3 regions of the Mesorhizobium sp. B2-6-2 genome follow, and region 3 is predicted to be linked to each of the others. Evidence: predicted binding sites of a transcription regulator. Region 3 holds the regulator's gene; each other region holds the start of a gene.

Evidence for each region. Region 3 encodes PhoB, which activates phosphate uptake and scavenging genes when phosphate is short. Its sites were predicted from a motif close to TGTCATNNANCTGTCAT; they were not measured.
Region 1: ppk2 (polyphosphate kinase 2) is a predicted target of PhoB. The motif match lies at 5,114-5,130, and genes of this name have one in related genera.
Region 2: FJ419_RS20910 (toxic anion resistance protein) is a predicted target of PhoB. The motif match lies at 3,051-3,067, and genes of this name have one in related genera.

Annotation. Positions count from the first base shown of each region.
Region 1 is NZ_VFUG01000011.1:72,674-79,994, forward strand. It holds gene FJ419_RS20830 (enoyl-CoA hydratase/isomerase family protein) at 1-418, opposite strand, end outside; gene FJ419_RS20835 (DUF2066 domain-containing protein) at 594-1,406, shown strand; gene hemB (porphobilinogen synthase) at 1,490-2,521, shown strand; gene FJ419_RS20845 (nucleotidyltransferase domain-containing protein) at 2,572-2,868, shown strand; gene FJ419_RS20850 (HepT-like ribonuclease domain-containing protein) at 2,868-3,227, shown strand; gene FJ419_RS20855 (dihydrofolate reductase family protein) at 3,421-4,065, shown strand; gene ppk2 (polyphosphate kinase 2) at 4,107-5,027, opposite strand; gene FJ419_RS20865 (aldo/keto reductase) at 5,280-6,323, shown strand; gene FJ419_RS20870 (glycosyl transferase family 90) at 6,329-7,300, opposite strand.
Region 2 is NZ_VFUG01000011.1:82,114-89,434, reverse strand. It holds gene FJ419_RS20920 (5-bromo-4-chloroindolyl phosphate hydrolysis family protein) at 1-228, opposite strand, end outside; gene FJ419_RS20915 (substrate-binding domain-containing protein) at 237-1,808, opposite strand; gene FJ419_RS20910 (toxic anion resistance protein) at 1,929-3,008, opposite strand; gene FJ419_RS20905 (alpha/beta hydrolase) at 3,144-3,809, opposite strand; gene opgC (OpgC domain-containing protein) at 4,010-5,248, shown strand; gene FJ419_RS20895 (LacI family DNA-binding transcriptional regulator) at 5,298-6,377, opposite strand; gene FJ419_RS20890 (hypothetical protein) at 6,492-6,695, shown strand; gene FJ419_RS31455 (hypothetical protein) at 6,755-6,886, shown strand; gene FJ419_RS20885 (DUF423 domain-containing protein) at 6,905-7,279, opposite strand; gene FJ419_RS20880 (MFS transporter) at 7,318-7,321, opposite strand, start outside.
Region 3 is NZ_VFUG01000005.1:188,208-195,528, reverse strand. It holds gene phoU (phosphate signaling complex protein PhoU) at 1-620, shown strand, start outside; gene phoB (phosphate regulon transcriptional regulator PhoB) at 637-1,326, shown strand; gene FJ419_RS13425 (ROK family protein) at 1,649-2,893, opposite strand; gene xylF (D-xylose ABC transporter substrate-binding protein) at 3,162-4,202, shown strand; gene FJ419_RS13415 (sugar ABC transporter permease) at 4,352-5,704, shown strand; gene FJ419_RS13410 (ATP-binding cassette domain-containing protein) at 5,722-6,522, shown strand; gene FJ419_RS13405 (CHASE domain-containing protein) at 6,651-7,321, shown strand, end outside.

The DNA of each region.
Region 1 (7,321 bases), on a different contig from region 3:
CGACCTCCGGCATGGCGAACTGCGCGTTTTCGGTCAGCACCCGATGCGAGCCATGGAAAGAGATGCCGACGCCGCCGCCCATGACGATGCCGTCGATCAAAGCGATATAAGGTTTCTTGAAGCGCGCGATGCGGGCGTTTAGCCGGTACTCGTCGGCGAAGAAATCGACCGGAGGTTCGCCGGCGCGGCCGGCCTCGTAGATGTGCAGGATATCGCCGCCGGCGGAAAACGCCCTGCCCTCGGCCTTGACGACGACGAGACTGATGCCCGTGTCCTGCTCCCAGGCGTCGAGCGCCCTGCCGAGCGCCTTGACCATGTTGTGCGTGACGGCGTTGAGCGCCTTGGGTCGGGTCAAAGTGACCACACCCGCCTTGCCCAGCCGCTCAAAGCGGATCTCGTCGCCTCCGCCAAAATCCATCACCAGGAAATCTCTCTCTCCGTCCGCCGGGGGAGAGAAGTGCTAAAGGCGGCATGGAGACGCGTCAATGGCGGCGGTTACTGGAGCGCTCCTTGCGCTGGCGGGCGGCAGCGCCAGATGTTAGGTAACCGGCAAAGCACTGTGCCCGCGCCCGACAGGTTTCGAGCAGATCGACATGCCTGGAATTTTCCGCTTCGCGGTTGGATTGGTCGGTCTCCTGTGTCTGGGACTGCCGGTCCGCGCCGCGCCAATCGCCGAGCTCTACCAGGCGCAGGCGATCGTCACCGGCACCGGCGAGGCAAATCGCGAGATCGGCTTCAAGGATTGCCTCGACAAGGTGCTGGTCAAGGTCTCGGGCGACCAGCGCCTGACGCAGAAGACGGAGATGCTGGCTCTACGCGACAAGGCGGCCGACTTCGTGCAGTCCTTCCACTATCACGACCGGCTCGAAGGCGTCCCGATCCATGACGAGCAAGGCACGGATGACCGGCCGCATGATCTAACCTGCATCTACAAGCCGGCTGTCATCGACAAGCTCCTGGCGCAGCTCGGCAGCAGGCCCTGGCTCGGCGAGCGGCCGCTGATCGCCGTCTTCATGACCGCCGAGCAGGGCTCGCGGCATTTTATGCTGACGCAAGACGAGCAGCGCGGCGACGCGATGCGCGAATCCTTCGCCAATGCTGCCGGTCCGCTGCTGATGCGCGTCACCTTTCCAAAGGCCGGGCAGCTCGGCGGCCTTGACGAAAAGGCGCTCGCCGCGGCCGATATGGCAAGACTCGACAAGCTCGCCAAGAACGCGGAAGCGGCCCGAGCGCTCGCCGGCAGCATCGTGTGGAGCGATAAGGAGCTTGGCTGGATCGCCGACTGGCGGCTGGCCGATCACGGCAAGACCTATCGCTGGCAGGCGCGCGGCGTCAGCTTCGACGAGGCCTTCCGGGTCGCGGTCAGGGGCGCGGCGCAGATCCTGTCAGGACACGGGCCGCCGTGAGGCGCGTGCCTGGCACAATCGTGTCGCATTGGTCAGCGGCGGAGACGCGTGATAAAAGCCGGCGCAAATAGAGAGTTTCGGCGATGAACAAATTCACTCCCGCAAAGCCCGCCGGCGCGCGCAGCGTCGATGAGATCACCGGCAGCCGGCGGCTGCGGCGCATGCGCAAGGCCGACTGGTCGCGACGGCTTGTGCAGGAGAACCAGCTTTCGGTGAACGACCTGATCTGGCCGATCTTCGTCATCGACGGCAAGAACACGCGCGAGCCTATCGCCGCGATGCCCGACGTCTACCGCCTTTCCATCAACCTCGCGGTGAAGGAAGCTGAGCGCGCGGCCAAGCTGGGCATCCCGGCCATCGCCACCTTCCCCAATGTCGAGCTTGCCCTGCGCGACCAGACCGGCTCGCACATCCTCGATCCCGACAATGTCATCAACCGCGCCACGCGCGCCATCAAGGACGCGGTGCCCGAGATCGGCATCATCACCGATGCCGCGCTCGACCCGTTCACCAGCCACGGCCATGACGGCATCTTGCGCGACGGTATCATCGTCAATGACGAGACGGTGGAACAGGTCGCCGCCGCGGCCGTCATCCAGGCGGCGGCGGGCGCCGACATCATCGCGCCGTCCGACATGATGGACGGCCGCATCGGCGCCATCCGCGACGCGCTCGACGCCAACGGTTTCCAGGACGTGGCGATCATGTCCTACGCGACGAAGTTCGCCTCGGCCTTCTACGGACCGTACCGCGAGGCGGTCGGCACCGCCGGACTGCTCAAGGGCGACAAGAAAACCTACTATATCGACCACGCCAATTCCGACGAGGCCGTGCGCGAGGCCGAGCAGGACCTCGCCGAGGGCGCCGACATGCTGATGGTCAAGCCCGGCCTGCCCTATCTCGACATCATCCGCCGGCTGAAGGACGAGCTGCGGATGCCGACCTTCGCCTATCAGGTATCGGGCGAATATTCGATGATCAAGGCAGCGGCCGCCAATGGCTGGATCGACGGCGAAAAGGCGATGCTGGAATCGCTGCTTGCGCTGAAGCGGGCGGGCTGTGACGGCGTGCTTACCTATTTCGCGCCGGTGGTGGCGGAGATGCTGAGGGGGTAGGGCTCGCCTCGCGATTTTGGAATTCTAACGAGATCCGTTAGAATGGACCCATGAGCCGGAATGACGTGATCGAACGCTTGCAGAAGAACGCAGATGCCATCAGAGGCATGGGCGTGACTTCGCTTTATCTGTTTGGGTCGGCCGCGCGCGGCGACGCACGTTCGGACAGCGATCTTGATCTCTTCATAGACTACGATCCGGCGCGACGCTTTTCCTTGATCGACCTCGTCGGCATCAAACAATTTCTCGAAGAGAAAATGTCGGCCGAAATCGACATTACTACGCGGGATAGTCTTCATCCGATGTTGAAAGCTGATATCGAACGATCGGCCGTGCGTATATTTTGATGGCTCCGCGTCGGATCAAGCCGATCCTCGCCGAGATCGTTGCGGCTCTGGATGGTATCGATGCTGCGACGACCGGCAAGACACTGGAAGATTTCCGTAGTGATTGGCTGCTCCGCCACGGCATCGAGCGCGGTATCGAGATTATTTCCGAGGCCACCCGGCACATTCCTGACGATCTAATCGCTCTTGCCCCAGAAATTTCCTGGAAACAGGTTCGTGGCATAGGCAACATCCTGCGTCATGAATATCACAAGACTTCCGAAGCCATTGTCTGGGCTGTCGTGACAGACAACTTGCCGGCGCTACGCGTTGCCATTGAACGCATCCTTGATGCAGCCGACCGAGAGTTGCCCAGCTAATCGCGTTTCTCGACGAAAATTGCGACGGCATCCCTTACCGCCTTTCGCACCAATATTCCCGGGCAGCTACCATTCCTGCGACGATCCCGACAATGCCCGACTCGATGGTGCCAGAAAATACCGCTTGCATTTCGCAATCAGTCAAGCTACTCCAAAGACTGATTTCAGATTACAACTGGTCTAGGAGGCAGTCATGTCCAAGTTGCGTGTCAACGCTTTCACCTTGTCGCTCGACGGTTACGGCGCCGGTCCCGACCAAAGCCTCGACACACCGCTGGGCGTCGGCGGCGAAAATCTGCACAAATGGATGATCAAGACCCGCTCTTTCCACCAGATGATCGGCAAGGATGGCGGGACCACGGATACCGACAACGATTTTGCGGTCCGCAGCTTCGAGAATGTCGGCGCGTGGATCCTCGGCCGCAACATGTTCGCGCCGAGCCGTGGCGAATGGCCGGACGACAACTGGAAAGGCTGGTGGGGCGACAACCCGCCCTATCATGTTCCGACTTTCGTGCTGACGCACCACAAACGCGCACCGATCGAGATGGAAGGCGGTACGACTTTTTACTTCGTTACTGAAGGCATCCATTCGGCGCTCGAACAGGCGAAGGCAGCGGCCGGCGGCAAGGATGTGCGGGTCGGCGGCGGCGTCTCGACCGTTCGGCAGTATCTGCAGGAGAGCTTGATCGACGAGATGCATCTGGCCATCTCGCCTATCCTGCTCGGCTCGGGGGAGCATCTGTTCGCCGGGCTCGACATGCTGAAGCTGGGATATCAGTGCATGGAACAGGTTGCCACGGCGGATGCCTCGCATGTGATGATCGGGCGGGCGTAGGCCAGGCTTCTCCTTCTCCCCTTGTGGGAGAAGGAGGGCGCTCAATACTTCTCCGGCACGTAGAGTTCGCGCGGCAGGACCTGGCGCTCATATTGTGGGTTGAAGACGCGCTCCGGCAGCGTGATTTCCTCGTGCGGAACCTCCTCGTAGGGCATCTGCTGCAACAGATGGTCGATGCAGTTCAGCCGCGCCCGCTTCTTGTCGTTGCCCTCGACGATGAACCAGGGCGCTTCCGGAATGTTGGTGCGGGCGAAGGTCTCTTCCTTGGCCTTGGTGTACTGCTCCCAGCGCACGCGCGACTGCAGGTCCATGGGCGAGAGCTTCCACTGCTTCATCGGATCGTGGATACGCATCAGGAAACGCATCTGCTGCTCTTCGTCGGTGATCGAGAACCAATATTTCACCAGGGTGATGCCGGAACGAACCAGCATGCGCTCGAATTCGGGCACGTCGCGAAAGAACTCCTCGACCTGGTCCCCATTGGCAAAGCCCATCACCCGCTCGACGCCGGAGCGGTTGTACCAGGAGCGGTCGAACAGCACGATCTCGCCGCCCGCGGGCAGATGCGGCACGTAGCGCTGGAAATACCATTGCGACTTCTCGCGCTCGGTCGGCGCCGGCAACGCCACGACACGGGCGATGCGCGGATTGAGCCGCTGCGTGATGCGCTTGATGACGCCGCCCTTGCCGGCGGAATCGCGGCCTTCGAAGACCACCACCAGCTTCTTCTTGTGGTAGGCGACCCAGGACTGCAGCTTGATCAGCTCCGACTGCAGCCTGAGCAGCTCGCGAAAATAGGTCATGCGCTCGATGGAGGGCGGATGCGACTTCTTGTAGATCTTGGCGATCTCGAGCGAGAGCGCCGGCTCCGACAGCTCCAGCTCATAGTCCTCGTCGAGCGTATCCTCGAGCTCGGCTTCCAGCCAGTCCTTGGCCCCGGAATTCGGTTTCAGTTCATTCATCGCGCTGCTCCGTCTGCCTGTCAGCCATCACCGCTTCGGAAGCCCCGGCCGGACACTCCGTAAGCCGACTGAGATACAGAGGCGCAATGACGGTTTTATTGCAATCGCCCGGCAGCTGCATCGATATGGAAGATATGTGATCGACCCCGTATCGATAGCGGGGCGACAAGCGGCGGGAATTGTCCTACAAATCCCTCGCTCTTTCCGGCGCTCGCCACGGCGCTTCTTCAAAACAAAATTGCGAGGACCGACATGGAATACCGCACGCTCGGCCGATCCGGCTTGAAAGTCTCGACATTGACGCTTGGCACCATGACCTTCGGCGGCACCGGTCCGTTCGCCGCCGTCGGCAATTCGGATCTTTCGGAAGCCAAACGCATCATCGACACCTGCATCGATGCCGGCATCAACCTCATCGACACCGCAAACGTCTATTCCAATGGGCTGTCGGAAGAGATCATCGGCGAGGCGCTTGGCGGCAAGCGCAAGAACGATGTGCTGATCGCCTCGAAGGCGCGCATGCGTATCGGCACCGGCCCCAATGACGAAGGCCTGTCGCGCCATCATCTGATCCGCGAGTGCGAAAAGAGCCTGAAGCGGCTCAGGACCGACGTCATCGACGTCTATTTCGTCCACCAATGGGATGGGCTCACCCCGGTCGAGGAGACGGTCGCGGCGCTCGACACCTTGGTCAATCAGGGCAAGATCCGCTATATCGGCTGCTCCAACTGGTCGGGCTGGCAGGTGATGAAGGCCCTTGCCGTCAGCGACAGCCGCCATCAGGCCCGTTTCATCACTCAGCAGATCCACTACACGCTGGAAGCGCGGGAGGCCGAATACGAATTGCTGCCGATCTCGCTCGACCAGGGCCTCGGCGTGCTGGTCTGGAGCCCGCTGGCCGGCGGGCTGCTCTCCGGCAAATACCATCGCGACAGCCCGACCGCGCGCCAGATCGGCGGCTGGACGGAACCGCCGATCCGCGACGAGGATCGCCTGTGGCGCATTGTCGACGTGCTCAACTTCATCGGCAAGGCACGCGGCGTTTCGGGCGCGCAGGTGGCGCTTGCCTGGCTGCTCGGTCGACCGGCCGTAAGCTCGCTGGTGATTGGCGCGCGCAACGAGGCGCAGCTCAAGGACAACCTCGCCGCGGCAAGCCTGTCGCTCACCGAGGACGAACGGCAGCGTCTCGACATCGTCAGCCGGCCGCCGGTGCTTTATCCCTATTGGCACCAGCAGTTCACCGCCAGGGACCGGTTCGGGCCGGCCGATCGGGTGCTTGACCGCTCCCACGCTTAAAACGCTCAGCCGGCGATGAAGCGCCAGACTTCCGCGTCGGGCTTTATCTGTCCGCTCAGCACGAAATATTTATAGAGGACGAGCAGCGAAATCGCCTGCTCGTCCTGCTCATTGCCGAATTTGCGGCAATGGGCGTTGGCGGCGGCGGTTATGCGTCCCGCCTCGTCGGGATGTTTTTCAAAATAGGCCACTTTGTCGACCAGGTCGGAGAAATCTGGCTGCAGCGGCACGTAATGGACATTGGGCTCGACCTGGGCTTCGGCGAACCAGGTTTCGTAGGTCGGTTCCGGCATGAGGCAGAGTGAATTGGAGCTCATGATCCATTTCAGGTTCGTCGCGACATCATTGCCTTCGAGCGAGACGATGTAGCGATACTGTCGCTGCTGCTCGATGTTCAGGAACGGCTTGCGGTATCCGTCCGGCGCATCGGCCCTGTGGGAACCCGCATCGCAAATCGGCAGGTCGGCGGCTTTTTCGACGAAGCGGGTGCGAATCGGATTGTTGAGATGACCGCGCCACACCACCATCGGACGCTTGGCGGCGAAAGACAGGTTGTCGGGGGGCATGTAGAAGTGACGGAACTTGTTCAGCTTCATCAGCACGCCGTTCGCATTGTCGTCGCCGATGGGCCGGTCCTTGACGATCCTCGGGAACTCCGGAACGCCGACAACGTCGCCGAATTCGAAATCGATCAGCAGGCCAGGATCGAAATAGCGGGCGAATTCCTTGAGGTCGTAATAATACATGCTGGAAGAGGACGGCAGCTTGCCGACCGCTACGGCATCGGGACTGGGCACGAACGGGTGTTCCAGCTTGTTGTAGTAGTTCAGCCGCTCGCGAACCGTCTTGCCCGAAAGCATGGCCTGTTCAAGCCGGCTGGCGAGGCGGTCGCGAAACAGGGACTGCGGTGCGCGGTCGCGCGCGAAATTGCGCGCGTAGTAGAACAGCTTTGCGGCGGTTCGAGAGAGTGTGGCCATGCGTCCGCGAGTTCAGCAAGT
Region 2 (7,321 bases), on a different contig from region 3:
CAATTCGCGCGCGAACGCCACCTGGCCGCCGCCGATCGAGCGCAGGTCGAGCCCTTCGAACAGCTGGCGCGGCGCCAGCACGAAGATCAATCCGGCAAAGACCAGAACCGAGATCACGGCCGAGACCAGGAAGGGGAAGTGGGTGAGCGTGCTGAGACCGATCAGCAGCGCGGCCGATACCAGCCCCGCCACGATCCAATTCCAGTCATTGCCGAACAAACCGCGCATCGTTGGCCTTAGTTGTAGCCGCGCGCGGCGCGGAAGGCACCGGCAAGGTCGCCGCCGCCCTCGAAGACCCGCGCCGAGGTCGCTTTGGCCAGACTGTCGAGCTGGCTCTTGTCGGCGTCGCCGAAAGTGATGCCGAACACCGGCACCCGTACCGCCGCCTGGCGCCACTCAGCCAAAAACGGCTCGGCGCTGCCGTCGGTGCGGCCGTCGGTCATGATGACGATGGCCGGCAGGTATTTCGGCATATCCGGGGTGGCCAGGATCTTCTGCAGCGCTTGCGAGGCGCAGGCGTACATGTCCGTGCCGCCGCCGGCGCGCTGCTGCGCCACGTCACCGAGCAGCTGGCTCTGGCCCGCCGGATCGCCTGTCGCGTCGAAAATGTCGCGCACGGTGCTGTCGAAGGGCAGCACGAAGATGTGGTCGGACCGCGTCCATTGCACCAGCACTTCGCTCGATTTTTCCGGCGTGAACAGGAACTGCGCGGCCGCCTGCAGCTGCTTTTCGCCCTGGTCCTCCATCGAGCCCGAGAAATCGAAGCACAGCGCCGTCAGTGACGGCTTGCGCAGCGCCTCCTGATAGAGGTTTAGCGCCGTCCGGATTACCGGCGGCTCCGGCATGCGGATCGAGGTCACCAGCTTGCCGGGATCGAAATTCCAGTCGGGTTCGGCCGTCGCCTGAGCCGCGGCGCCGCCCAGCGGCAGCCGCCGGCCGGTGTCGGCGATGCGCTTGCGCACCGCTTCCGACTGCAGATAGGCGAGCAGGTTGGTGAAGAATTTTTCGACGTCGGCGCCGCGCCCGTGATCGATGAAGCCGAGTGGGGAATCGCCTACCGCCACGCCATCGGCCGGATAGACCGCGTAGAGCGGCTCGTCGCCCATCTGCTTCAGTTTGTCGTTGGTTTCTTTCAGCGTCGCCTCGTAATTCCACATCGCGTCATAGAGCGTGCCCTTGCGCGCGGAATCGACATAGAGGTCGGCCAGCCAGCCCGAAGAACCCGAAGAGCGCTCGACGCCTTGCAGCAGCGCGCCGACGGTGTCGTGGACGGCGGGGCTGTCGAGGTCGCCGGGCTGGATCACTTCCTTGCCGACAAGCGCGCTGGAGAGCATCGCCAGATAGGCGCTGGCGCCGGAATTGGACTGCGTGGCCGAAGTCATCAGGAATTTGAGCTTGCCGTCCTTCACCGCGGCAAGGATGTCCTTCATGAACACGTCCTTGCCAATCCAGCCGAGTTCGGCGGCCTTGGATTTGCGCACGCCGAGGATGACCGGCATCTGCGCGATCGAAGTGAGGTTGCGGACCTTGCGGCCGGAATCGAACAGATCGACCCAGACGCTCGATGCCGGCCAGACCGCGTCCTGATCGAGCCCGCTGGCCTTCTGCAGTCCGAGGCCGATGTCGAGCGAGCCCTGGTAGGAGATGGTGCAGGTCGCGCCCTGCTTGGCGCAGAATTCCTGCACGATCGGCTCCAGCACCGTGTTTTCGGAACCGGAGACGATCGAGAATTTGACGTTGCTCGAATTGCAGGCCGCCAGCAGCAGTGCGGCCGCCAGCGCAAGAACGGACGAAAGCTTCATTGGCATCGAGGCTCCGTCAGCCCTGGAGCCGGACGATTTCAGGTCCACTCGACCTGAAATCGTCCGGCTCCAAATCAAAGAGATTGAGCATGATGTCGTCCGAAAACCGCTTCACACTTTTCGGCATCATGCTCCGGTGAGCGCTTTCTTGAGGTCGGCGGTCATCTGGTCCATCTGCTTTTCGGCATCGGCCCGCCTCTGCCGGCCTTGCTCCTGCACCTTGAGCACGCCCTGCACCGTGTCGATCAGGTCGCGGTTGGCCTGGGCCAGCGTCTCGACATCGACGATGCCGCGCTGCGCCTGCTCCTCGATGGAGATGGCCTGATCCTTCATCATCTTCGATGTCTGGCGGATCATCTCGTTGGTGGCGTCGGTCACTGTCTTTTGCAACTCCAGCGCCGACTTCTGGTTGGTCAGCCCGAGCAGGATGACCATCTTCTGTTTCCAGGCCGGCACGGTCAGCGCCGAGGTGGCCTGCAGGTTCTCGATCAGCGTCTCGTCACCCGACTGCACGATGCGGATCTGCGGCAATTGCTGGATGCCGAGCTGGCGCGCCTGCACAAAATAGAAGATGCGCTTTTCCAGCCGGTCGAGTGCCTGCACGGCGTCCTGATAGGTCTGCGCCTCCAGCGCTCCGGCAGAGTCGCTGGCCTTGGCGTCGGCCGCGGCTTTCAGCTTCGGCAGCTCGTTGGCGCGGTATTCATCGACGAATTTCTTGCCGGCCTGCACATAGGCGTCGAGATTGAGGATGGAGTCCTTGGTCTGCTCATGCAGGTCGTCGAGCACGGCGATATCGCGGCGCAGCGTGTCCTTGTGGCGGTCGAGCTCGAGGCCGATGCGGTCGATCTGCCCGGCGACGTCCTCATATTTTTCCTTGAAGCGCTCGAGCCGTGCCTTGAACGAGGAGAACAGGTTGCTCAAGAACCCTGCTTCCTTCAGCGAAGCAGGGTCGAGGTTCTTGGCCTTCATGATGATGTCGGTCAGCAGCGTGCCGGTGTCGCCGAGATCGCGGTTGCGAATCTGCGACAGGATCTTGTCGGCATAGTCGCTGACCGCCTGCTGGGCACGGTCGCCGAAGACCGAAATCGCCGCGCGGTCGCGAATATCGATGCCGCCTTCAATCCTGGCGACCTCGCCCGGGCTGGCGGCAATGGCGGGCAACTTCGAAGTGTCGTCGAGCAGAGTGATGCTGTTCTCGTCGGCCATTGAGACCTCCCCCTCGGTGAACAGTATCTCGATAGACAGTGTGTGACAGACATATGACAGTAGGGCGGTATGCTGCCTTGGAGTGTGACGTGCCTCACATTTTCAGCTCTTACCTGCGAGAGGCTGGCGCGCGATTCAGGCAGCCGGGGCAGGCGCTGCCAGCCATTGCCGCAGGATCGCGGCGTCCGCATCGCCAAACTCATGGCCCGAGGCGACGATGCGCGCGTCAACCTCGGCTTGGCGTTCGCTGAACAGTGTCACCAGGGCAGGGGCGAAAGGGCCATAGGTCTGGTCGGCCGCCCCGGCAATGATCAACACGCGGCTGCCGCCGAGTTTGGCCATTGGCGACATGTCGAGCACCGGCATCGCCCTCAACAGCGCTGCCTGTCTGACAATGCCGGGATGGAGCAGCATCAGGCTGGAGACGACATTGGCGCCGTTCGAATAGCCAAGGAAGGTCGCGCGTTGCAGATCGAGCCCATGTTGGCGTGACACTTCCGTTGCGAACTCGGCATAGGCGGCCGTCTCGGCACGGATGGAGGTTTGCTCGAAACTGGTCGGCGTGATTCGCTCGAACCAGCGAAATCCGTCCTCCTGTGGAATGCGGCCGCGCGCCGCGACGATCACTGAACGGGGCGCGATCTGCCTTGCCAGCGGCAGCATCGTCGTCTCATCGACACCCGACCCGTGCAGCACGAACAGGCACTGGCCGCTTGCGTTTGCCGGCCTCAGCAGACGGTAAGGGAAGGTGAGGTCCTTGCGCAGGATACTGTTTTTCTCGCTATATTCGGAAGCGCTCATATCCATTTGATTCCATGAGAGATTCGTTGATTTGCCGGCTTCAAAACGGAATATTTTCGCGCTCCGCGAAAGTTGATTGAACCAGGCGCAATTCGGGCCGTTTTTCCGCCGATACACTCCCCCGTGGGAGGAATCGAAGCGGTGCGCCCCGGGGGTCGCATTTGCTGGCTATGAACAACCAGCTTTGAGGCCTTTTGTCGATGACCACCCCTGTTCCCAACGACCGCGATAAGCGTGTCGGAGAGCGCGATACGCGCATCAACGACCGTGACACACGTATCAATGATCGTGACACGCGTATCGACGTGCTGCGCGCGCTCGCGCTGCTCACAATTTTCGTCGACCATGTGCCTGGCACCGTCTTCGAGAACTGGACCTACAAGAATTTCGGCTTCTCCGACGCGGCGGAAGCCTTCGTGCTGATTTCCGGCATCTCGGTGGCGCTGGCTTACGGCACGAAGTTCAAGCCTGGCGGCCGGTTGCTCGCGACCTTGAAGATGTGGCGGCGCGCCGGGGTGCTCTACATCTCTCATATCGTCATCACGATGGCGGTGATCGCGCTGTTTTGCGCCGCCGCGCTGTTCGCGCACCGGCCGGAAATGCTGGCGATGATCAACATCGAACCCTTGATGCGCAACACGCCGCAGGCGCTGCTCGGCATCGTCACGCTCGGCCATCAGCTCGGCTACAACAACATCTTGCCGGTCTATGCGGCGCTGCTTTTGGCGGCGCCTGCGTTCGTGCTGTTCGTCAGCTATCGGCCGGTGCCGGCGCTGATCGCGTCCGGCCTGCTGTGGCTCGTCGCCGGCATCTGGCAGATCGCGCCGCCGAACTATCCGGAGCCCGGCCTCTGGTTCCTCAACCCGCTGTCCTGGCAGTTCCTGTTCAACATCGGCCTTGCCGCCATGCTACATGTGAAGCGCGGCGGGCGCATCCCGGTCAATCCGTGGCTGCTGGGTGCCGCCGGCCTCTATGTGGTCGGCGCAGCGATCTGGGTGCACACGCCGCTCTGGGGTCAGATCACCTGGTTCAACCTGCCGGTGGTGATCGGCGGCTTCGACAAGACCTTCCTGTCGCTGCCGCGGCTCTTGCACATTCTTGCGGTCAGCTATCTGATCGTCGCGCTGCCGGCGGTCTCCAACCTCTTCCGCGTCCGGCCCGACAATCCGATCGCGATCCTGGGCAAGCGCTCGCTGCCGGTGTTCATCGCCGGCACGCTGCTTGCCATGGCGGCGCAGGTGCTGAAGCTGATCAATCCGGGAGGCTTGGCCTACGATACGCTGCTGATCGCAGCCGGCATCGCCATGCAGCTCGCGCTCGCGCTTTATCTCGAATGGCTTGCGAGCCTCGGCTCATCCCGCGCCAAGCCGGTGCGCGAGGAGCCTGCGCGTGCGACATTCGGCGTGCAGCCGCTGCCGGCGCGGGCGGGCGGCTATTAACCGCAGGGCAAGGAAATGCCTGTGATCTATCCGAATTGCCTGAGCCCGCTCAGGCTTTCGGTGCCGGCCCGGTCGAACCTCTGACGACGAACTCGACGCCCATCGTCTCGCGCCGGACCGCGCCGTCATGATCGAGGATCATGCGCGCGGCGCGTCGGCCGATCTCGGTGATCGGCTGGGCGATGGTGGTCAGCGGCGGCGTGCTCAGCGCGCCGTCCGGCACGCCGTCAAAGCCGACAATGGATACATCGCCGGGAACGTTGAGGCCGCGTGCCCTCAGCCAGTCGATGGCGATCAGGGCCATGCGGTCCGACATCGCCAGGATGGCGGTCGGCGGTTCGCCGCTGGCGAAGATCGCCTCGAGGCCGGCCCTGGTGCTTTTCTCCTCGTTCTCGGTCTCATAGACCGGGATAGTCGCCGTATCGATGCCGAAGCGGGAAAGCTCATCGAAATAGCCGGCAAGACGATCGCGCGTGCCGGTATAGACCGCGCTGCGCACCACTTCCGGAGTCGCGAAGCCGGTTCGGTTGTCGGCGAAGCCCAGCGACAGGACAGCGAAGCGGCGATGGCCGAGTTCGGCGAGATGGCGCGCGGCGAGCCTGGCGCCGGCGACATTGTCGACGCCGATGGCCGATACGGTCTCGTCCTGGAAGCCGAGCTCCAGCGCAACGAAGGGCAACCTGCGCTCGCGCGTCAGATCGACAAGACGCGAGCCGCCTTCGATGCAGAACAGCACAAAGCCGTCGACAAGCGCGCTCTGAATGTTCCAGGCGAGCTTTTCCTGATTGGCGGCCGAGACCAGCGCGATGCCCGCGCCGGTGGCGTCGCAGGCTTCGGAAATGCCAGCCATCATCACGCGGGCGAACGGATCGTCGAAGAAGTAGGAGAGCGGCTCGGTGGTGGCAACGCCGATGGCGTTGACCTTGCCGGCGCGCAGCAGGCGACCTTTCGGGTCCGGACCGGCATAACCCATCTGCTCCGCCACCGCCTTGACCCGCTCGCGCACTTCGGCACGCACGATCTCGGGGCGGCTGAAAACATTCGAGGCCGTGCCATGCGAGACGCCGGCGGCCTTGGCGATGTCGGCCAGCCTGATCGGTCTTGCCTGGCCTTCGAGGAGTGAGGCCATGTCGTTCCTCCGAATCCGGTCACGGGAAGAACATGACCGCTGAATTGCTGCTGGTCATCTAACATTTTTGTTGGATCGATTCAAATTTCGCTTGACGTCGCATGATCGAGGCCTATGATTGAATCGATCCAAGTCATCCGCTTTTTGATGGAGCGGTTCCAACAGGAGGGTGTCATGCATCCGGTGAGTTACTTGTTCGAGGACATCTACGCCAACGACTGGGGCATCGCCTCGGCCGCCATTAGCCAGAAGCGGCGCGGCAGAGCGGGTCCCTGGCGCCGCGAGCTCCGCTTCCTCGTGAAGCGCAAGCGCGGCTGAACCGCGGCAATTTTCCGCATCTATGTATTGGATCGATTCAACTTTGAGGAGAAACAGTCATGCATCCGATTGGTCATCTGTTTCAGGACATCTACCGCAACTATTGGGGCATCACGCGCGGAACCGAGCAGCCCGAGCGGCGCCGCGCCAACGACCTGGCTGCACGCAAGGCCAAGAGGCGCGCCGGTTAAAAACGCTCGCCGGAATACCTACGGTCGAGGACGCCACAGCGCCGAGACGGCAATCGCTACCCAGCCGGCAATCAGCAGGGTACCGCCGATCGGCGCCGACATCGGGAACAGCCGCGAGCCGAGAAAGTCGCGGGCGAGCAGATCGCCGCAGAACAGAAGCAGGCCCGCGAGCAGGACGAGGCTGGCGATCTTGAGGCAGTGGTTGCCGCCGGCAAGGCCGATGGCAAGGAACGCCGGCGCATGCATCAGCAGGAAATTGGCCGCCGTGCCGGTGAAGACGCCGCCGCGATGCGCGGCCGCCGCCGACAGCGCCACGCCGGCCGCGCCGACGAGGCCGGCTGCCAGCACGAGGACGCGGCTCCCGCCGTCTGATGTGTGCCCGGTAAGGCTCATCTTGGATGCTCCATGCTACGGTCAGGTAGAGGCGTCGGTTAG
Region 3 (7,321 bases):
TGGTCGGCGCTTCGACCAGAGCCCTGCTCGAGACCGACAATGCCATGGCGCAGCGCGTCGTTTCCGACGATGCCATCATGGACGCGCGCCAGCGCGAGCTCGACGACCGCGCCATCACGCTGATCGCCAAGCGCCAGCCGATGGCCGATGATCTGCGCAACGTGGTCGGCTCGATCCGCATGGCGGGCGACCTCGAACGCATCGGCGATCTCGCCAAGAACATCGCCAAGCGCGTCGGTTCGGTCGGCGTCAGCGCCGCGCCGCGAGACCTCACGCATTCGATCGATTCCATGGCGCAGCTGGTACTGATCCAGGTCCAGGCCGTGATCCAGGAATATACGGTGGGCGACGCCACGGCGCTGGCCAAGCTTCGCAACGACGACGAGCGCATCGACGTCAAATACACATCCGTCTTCCGCGAGCTCCTGACCTACATGATGGAAGACCCGCGCAACATCACCGCCTGCACGCATCTTCTGTTCTGCGCCAAGAATCTCGAGCGCATCGGCGACCATGTGACCAACATCGCCGAGAACGCCTATTATGTGCTGACCGGCACGCAATTGCCCGCGAATCGTCCCAAGCAGGACGAAACGACAATGTCGGCGCCGGCGGCCTGACGAAGGGTATCTGCCAATGATCGCGCCACGCATCATGGTGGTGGAGGACGAGGAGCCGCTTGGGGTGCTGCTCCGCTACAATCTCGAATCCGAGGGTTACCAGGTCGAAGTGGTGACCCGCGGCGACGAGGCCGAAATCCGCCTTCAGGAAAACGTTCCCGACCTGCTCGTGCTCGACTGGATGGTGCCTGCGGTTTCCGGCATCGAGCTCTGCCGGCGCCTCAGGATGCGGCCCGAGACCGAGCGGCTGCCGATCATCATGCTGACCGCGCGGGGCGAGGAAAGCGACCGCGTGCGCGGCCTTTCGACCGGCGCCGACGACTATCTGGTCAAGCCGTTCTCGACACCGGAGTTCATGGCGCGCGTCAAAGCGCTGCTGCGCCGCGCCAAGCCGGAGGTGCTGTCCAGCGTGCTCAAGGTCGGCGACATCGTGCTCGACCGCGAGTCGCACCGCGTCTACCGCAAGAAGAGCGAGATCAGGCTCGGCCCGACCGAGTTCCGGCTGCTCGAATTCATGATGCGTCATCCCGGCCGGGTGTTCTCGCGCAGCCAGCTGCTCGACAATGTCTGGGGCGAGACGATCTATATCGATGAGCGCACCGTCGACGTCCATGTCGGCCGCCTGCGCAAGGCCGTCAACAACGGCCGCATGCCGGACGTCATCCGCACCATCCGCGGCGCGGGTTACGCGATCAGGGAAGATTAGGCCCAGGGCGCCGAAGTCCTGACGGGCCAAGCACTTCCAACATCCGCGCTGGTGAGTAGCCGAGACGCTTGTGCCTCGTCATCCACGGGCGGAGCAAGGAGCGCAGCGACGCAGCGCAGACCCGAGGATCCATTCCGTGATGTCGACGCGCCGCGGCGGTCCAGAATTTTGCACCGCTGCGCTCGACGCGTGAGGTAACGGCATGGATTCCAGGGTTTCCGCGACGGAGCTTCGCTCCTGCTCCGCCCTGGAATGACGAAGCTGTGGGGCCTTCGCTAATTTCAAGCGTCTGCTGCTGTCCCCGGACCTCTTCAAGGCTGCCTCAGGCCACGTTCTTGCCTGCGGCACCCGCTCTCGCCTGGCCTCCCGGCGCGAAAATCTCCTGGTCGACGAAAGTCAGCGCGCGCATGGCGCAGCCTTCGCGGATCAGCGGCAACTCGTTCGGTTCGGTGTCGAAGGAGATCGATTCCGAGTGCTGGCCGCCGGCGGTCTGGGCGATCGCCTCGCGCAGCGCCGGCTCGATCAGGTCGAAGGCGGCCGCGCTGACGCCGACCATGGCAACGGGCGCCGGATCGATGAGGGCGAACAGGCTGCCGAGACCGAAACCAAGCGCTTCGCCGGCCCGGCGATAAGCCTCCCGTTCGGGGCCGTCCCTCTCGCGCGCCTTCGCGGCAAGGGCCCGCATGTCGGCGTCGCCGACGTCGACCGGCTCGGCCTCCTCGCTCATTTTCATGGCGCTGCGCCAGATCGCATAGTTGCCGGCATAGGCCTCAACGCAGCCGCGGCGGCCGCAGCGGCAAAGCGCCCCGCCCGGGCGGTGAATCATGTGGCCGAACTCGCCGCCGGAGGAATGCGTGCCGGTGAACAGCGCACCCTTGAGCACGAGACCCATGCCGATGCCGTGCGACAACAGGATGGCGATGAAGTCGTCGCGATAGCGCTCCGGGTCGCGCCATTGCAGCGCCACCGCCATCATGTTGCAGTCATTCTCCATGGTGGCGGAGATGCCGAATTCCTTCTCGAGGATGTCGGCGAAAGGAATGTCGGTCAGCGGCGTTATCGGCGACCAGAGCATGGCGCGTGCATGCGAATCTGTGATGCCCTGGATGCCCATGGCGATGCGGGCGACGCTGCCAATGTCGAGGTCGGGATCCTGCAGCCGGCGCCGCACGATCGCCACGCATTCGCCGATCAGCTCGTCGCGGGGCATGCCAAGCGTGTCCAGGCGCTGCTGCTCCTCGGCAACAACTTGGCCGGCATAATCGATCACGGCGACCGACAGGAAGTTCAGCGACAACACCACGGTCAGCACCGCGGCGGCTTCAGGGCTCAGCGCCAGGCCGATCTGCGGCCGGCCGCGTTTCAACGCCGCCGGCTCGCTGGCCTTGCTTTCGGTGAGAATGCCCTCCTGGATCAGGTCGGCGGAGATCGCCGAAATGGTCGAGTGGCTGAGCCCGGTGGTGGCGGCAATTTCGGTCCGTGATGGCTGACCGGCGCGGCGTACCGCCGAAATCACCATGGCCCGGTTGCGCCGGCGCAAATCGTCGTGGCGGATTCCGACCGACATTGTTTCGCATGTCCTCCCCGGTCATCGCGGCCTTGTGATAATGCCATGGCCTGTCGCTGACACGCTAGGGATTGTGGCAGAAGCCAGGGGTTATGTCATTATTTATTGCGGATGCCGAAAAAAATGCATGGACCCATCAAAACCCATCAGAATCTCGGTTGACAGCGTCGTTATGCTGGACCACTATTTTTTTGAGGCTCGAAAAAAAGCCTCTGTGCCGGCCTTCGGGCCAGTCTGGGTCGCGCCGCACTGGCGCAGGGAGGATATCATGAAGAAATTTGCAGCCGCCATTCTGGCGGGCGTTGCCATGTCGCTGACGCTGGCGTCCGTGGCCGAGGCGAAGGACAAGGTGATCGGCGTGTCGTGGTCGAATTTCCAGGAAGAGCGCTGGAAAACCGACGAAGCAGCGATGAAGGCCGCCATCGAGGCCGCCGGCGACAAGTATATTTCGGCCGACGCGCAGTCCAATCCGGGCAAGCAGCTGACCGACGTCGAAAGCCTGATCTCGCAGGGCGCCAACGCGCTGATCATCCTTGCACAGGATGCCTCGGCAATCGGCCCGGCGGTGCAGAAGGCGCTCGATGAAGGAATCCCGGTCGTCGGCTACGACCGCCTGATCGAGAACAAGGACGTGTTCTACCTGACCTTCGACAACAAGGAAGTCGGGCGCATGCAGGCCCGCGGGGTGTTCCAGGCCAAGCCGGAAGGCAACTACGTCTTCATCAAGGGCTCGGGCTCCGATCCCAACGCCGACTTCCTGTTCGCGGGCTCCATGGAAGTCCTGAAGGACGCCATCGACAGCGGCAAGATTAAGAATGTCGGCGAGGCCTATACGGACGGCTGGCTGCCGGCCAACGCGCAGAAGAACATGGAGCAGTTCCTGACCGCCAACGACAACAAGGTCGACGCGGTCGTGGCTGCCAATGACGGCACCGCCGGCGGCGTCGTCGCGGCGCTGACGGCGCAGGGCCTGGCCGGCACCGTGCCGGTCTCGGGCCAGGACGGCGACCACGCGGCGCTCAACCGCATCGCGCTCGGCACGCAGACCGTGTCGGTGTGGAAAGACGCGCGCGAGCTCGGCAAGAACGCCGCCGAGATCGCCTCGCAGCTCGCCGACGGCAAGAAGATGGGCGACATCGCCGGCGCCAAGGACTTCACGACGCCCGGCGGCAACACCGTCAAGTCGCTGTTCCTGACGCCGATCGCGATCACCAAGGACAATCTCAACGTCGTCATCGACGCCGGTTGGATCAAGAAGGACGAGGTCTGCGCGGGCGTACCCGCCGGCAGCGTCAAGGTCTGCAACTGAGCCTTGCCGACGTTCGATCAAAAATACCTGCGCCGCGGCCTGAAAGCCGCGGCGTTTTCTCAAAAAGATTTGTGTTTCCGCCTTTGGCGGATAGCTTTTAGGCTTGGCTAGGTATTCGCGCCAGACGGGCAGGCCGGCGGGAGGAAATCATGACCGACACGACGTCTACCCAACCGGCGGACACCGCGCGCGCGTCGGAACTCGGCACTGTGGCCCGGTTCCTGAAGGCGACCGAGCTCGACACCCGCATGCTGGGCATGATCGGCGCGCTGCTCCTGATCTGGACCGGGCTGCATGTGATTTCCAGCCTGCGGCTTGGCGTCAATCCGCTCGACTTCGACAGCCGCACGTTCCTGACGCCGCGCAATCTTTGGAACCTGTCGGTTCAGTCTTCGGCCGTGGCGATCATGGCCTCCGGCATGGTGCTGGTCATCGTCATGCGCAACATCGACCTGTCGGTCGGGTCGGCCGAAGGGCTGATCGGCATGGTCATGGGCTTTGCCCAGGCGCATTTCCTGGTTCGCTTCGTCGGGCTTGAACTGGGAAATCCCTGGATCTGGGTTCTGGCGTTGCTGATCGGCCTGGCGCTCGGCCTCATCATCGGCGCCTTCCAGGGCTTCGTCATCGCCTATCTCGAAGTGCCGGCCTTTATCGTTACCCTGGGCGGATTGCTGGTATGGCGGGGCGCTGCCTGGTGGGTCACCAGCGGCCAGACCGTTGCGCCGCTCGACGCCACATTCCAGTTGATGGGCGGCGGCCCGGCGGGCTCGATCGGCGCCAAATGGAGCTGGGCCGTCGGCATCGTCGCCTGCCTGGCGGTCATCTTCATGCATTTCAACGGCCGCGTGCAGCGCAAGCGCTTCCGCTTCCCGCTGCGTCCGGTCTGGGCCGAGACGTTGCTTGCCACGGTCACCTGCGCGGTCATCCTGGGCGCGGTGTGGCTCGCCAATTCCTATCCGTGGCCGGTCGGCATCGTGAACCGCTACGCCGCCGCCAACAACATCACCGTGCCCGAAGGCGGGCTGTTCATCGCGCATGGCATCGCCATTCCGGTGCTGATGGCGGTCGCCGTCGGCCTGATCATGACCTTCGTCACCAAGCGCACGCGTTTCGGCCGCTACGTCTTTGCCATCGGCGGCAATCCGGAAGCCGCCAATCTTGCCGGCATCAACACGCGCTGGATCACCATGAAGGTGTTCATGATCATGGGCGTGTTGGCGACGATCGCGGCGGCGATCTCTTCGGCCAGGCAGAACTCCTCGACAAACGCGCTGGGGACGCTGGATGAACTGCTGGTCATCGCCGCGGCGGTCATCGGCGGCACGTCGCTCGCAGGCGGTTCCGGAACCGTGCTCGGCGCCATGCTGGGCGCTTTGCTGATGCAGTCGCTGCAATCCGGCATGGTGCTGCTCGGCGTCGATTCACCGCTGCAGAGCATCGTCGTGGGCGCCGTGCTGGTCGTCGCGGTGTGGCTCGACACCCTCTACCGCAAGCGCGTCTGATAGAGAGGAGAAGGACCATGGCTGAAAAATCCGCTCCCGCCGGCGTTCCGCTGGTCGATATGCGCAACGTTTCGATCGCCTTCGGCGGCATCCGCGCCGTCGACGACGCATCCGTCGATCTTTTCCCCGGCGAAGTGATGGCGCTGCTCGGCCACAATGGCGCCGGCAAATCGACGCTGATCAAGATCCTGTCCGGGGCCTATAAGCGCGACAGCGGACAGATATTCATCAATGGCGAGGAGGCTTCGATCTCCAATCCGCGCGACGCCAAGAAATACGGCGTCGAGACGATCTACCAGACGCTGGCGCTGGCCGACAATGTCGATGCCGCGGCCAATCTCTTCCTCGGCCGCGAGCTGATGACGGGTTGGGGCACGCTCGACGACGTCGCCATGGAGGCCGAGGCGCGCAAGGTGATGGGCCGGCTCAATCCGCGTTTCCAGCGCTTCAAGGAGCCGGTGATCAAGCTGTCGGGCGGACAGCGGCAGTCAGTGGCGATCGCGCGCGCGATCCTATTCAACGCCCGTATCCTGATCATGGACGAGCCGACGGCGGCGCTCGGCCCGCAAGAGACGGCGCAGGTCGGCGAACTGGTCAAGCAGCTCAAGGCCGACGGCATCGGCATCTTCCTGATCAGCCACGACATCCACGACGTGTTTGAGCTCGCCGACCGGGTCTGCGTGATGAAGAACGGCCAAGTCGTCGGCACCGCGCGCACGACCGATGTCACCCAGGACGAGGTGCTCGGCATGATCATTCTCGGCAGATGCCCGCCAGGCGCCGTTCCAGGCCCGGGGGCGCTGAAGATCGCGGCATGAAGTCGAACTAGTAGCCGGCTAATTAACGGCTGCGTGATGTGCCAGCCGCGGTGATGGTTTGACCGCGCCATTGTGTTGGCGCCGAGACTTGCCCATAAAGATCGTCGACCGTCCACGGGCCGCATGATTTGAAGAAGCTCTTTCCGATCGTTGCCTTTGTCGCCGTCGCGCTGATCAGCCTGACCATGGCAGGGTTCGCCTATTTCGCGACGCAGGAGGCGGCGCGGATCAAGTTCGAGGGCACGGCCGACGACGCGCTCAGCCGCATCGAGAGCCGCGTCGACCTGCACCTGTCGCTGCTGCGTTCGACGCAGGCGCTGTTCGATGCCCGCAACGGCGACATCTCGCGCGGCGAATTCAAGGCCTTCTTCAGCGCGCTCGACATCGACGACAATTTCGCCGGACTGCGCGGCATCGGCTTCCTGAGGCTCGCCAAGACCGGCGACGAGGCAGCGGTGGAACGCGACATCCTGCACGATCATGGGTCAGCGCATCCGATCTATCCGGCCACCAGCGAGCAGCAATGGCGAACGCCGATCATGCTTTTCGAGCCGCTCGATACGTCCAATCAGTCGTTCATCGGCTTCGATATGTTCAGCGAGCCGGCACGGCGGACGGCGATCGAGAAAGCCATGGCCGACGACCAGCAGCATGCCAGCGGCCTTATCCAACTCGGCCAGGCCATGGGCGCGAAGCAGACCTTTCCGGGGTTCCTGGTCTTCGTGCGGCTGAACGTGGAAACGGCGCCGGACGTCATCAATGCCAGCCGCTCCTCGACCGCTGGCTTTCTCTATGCCGC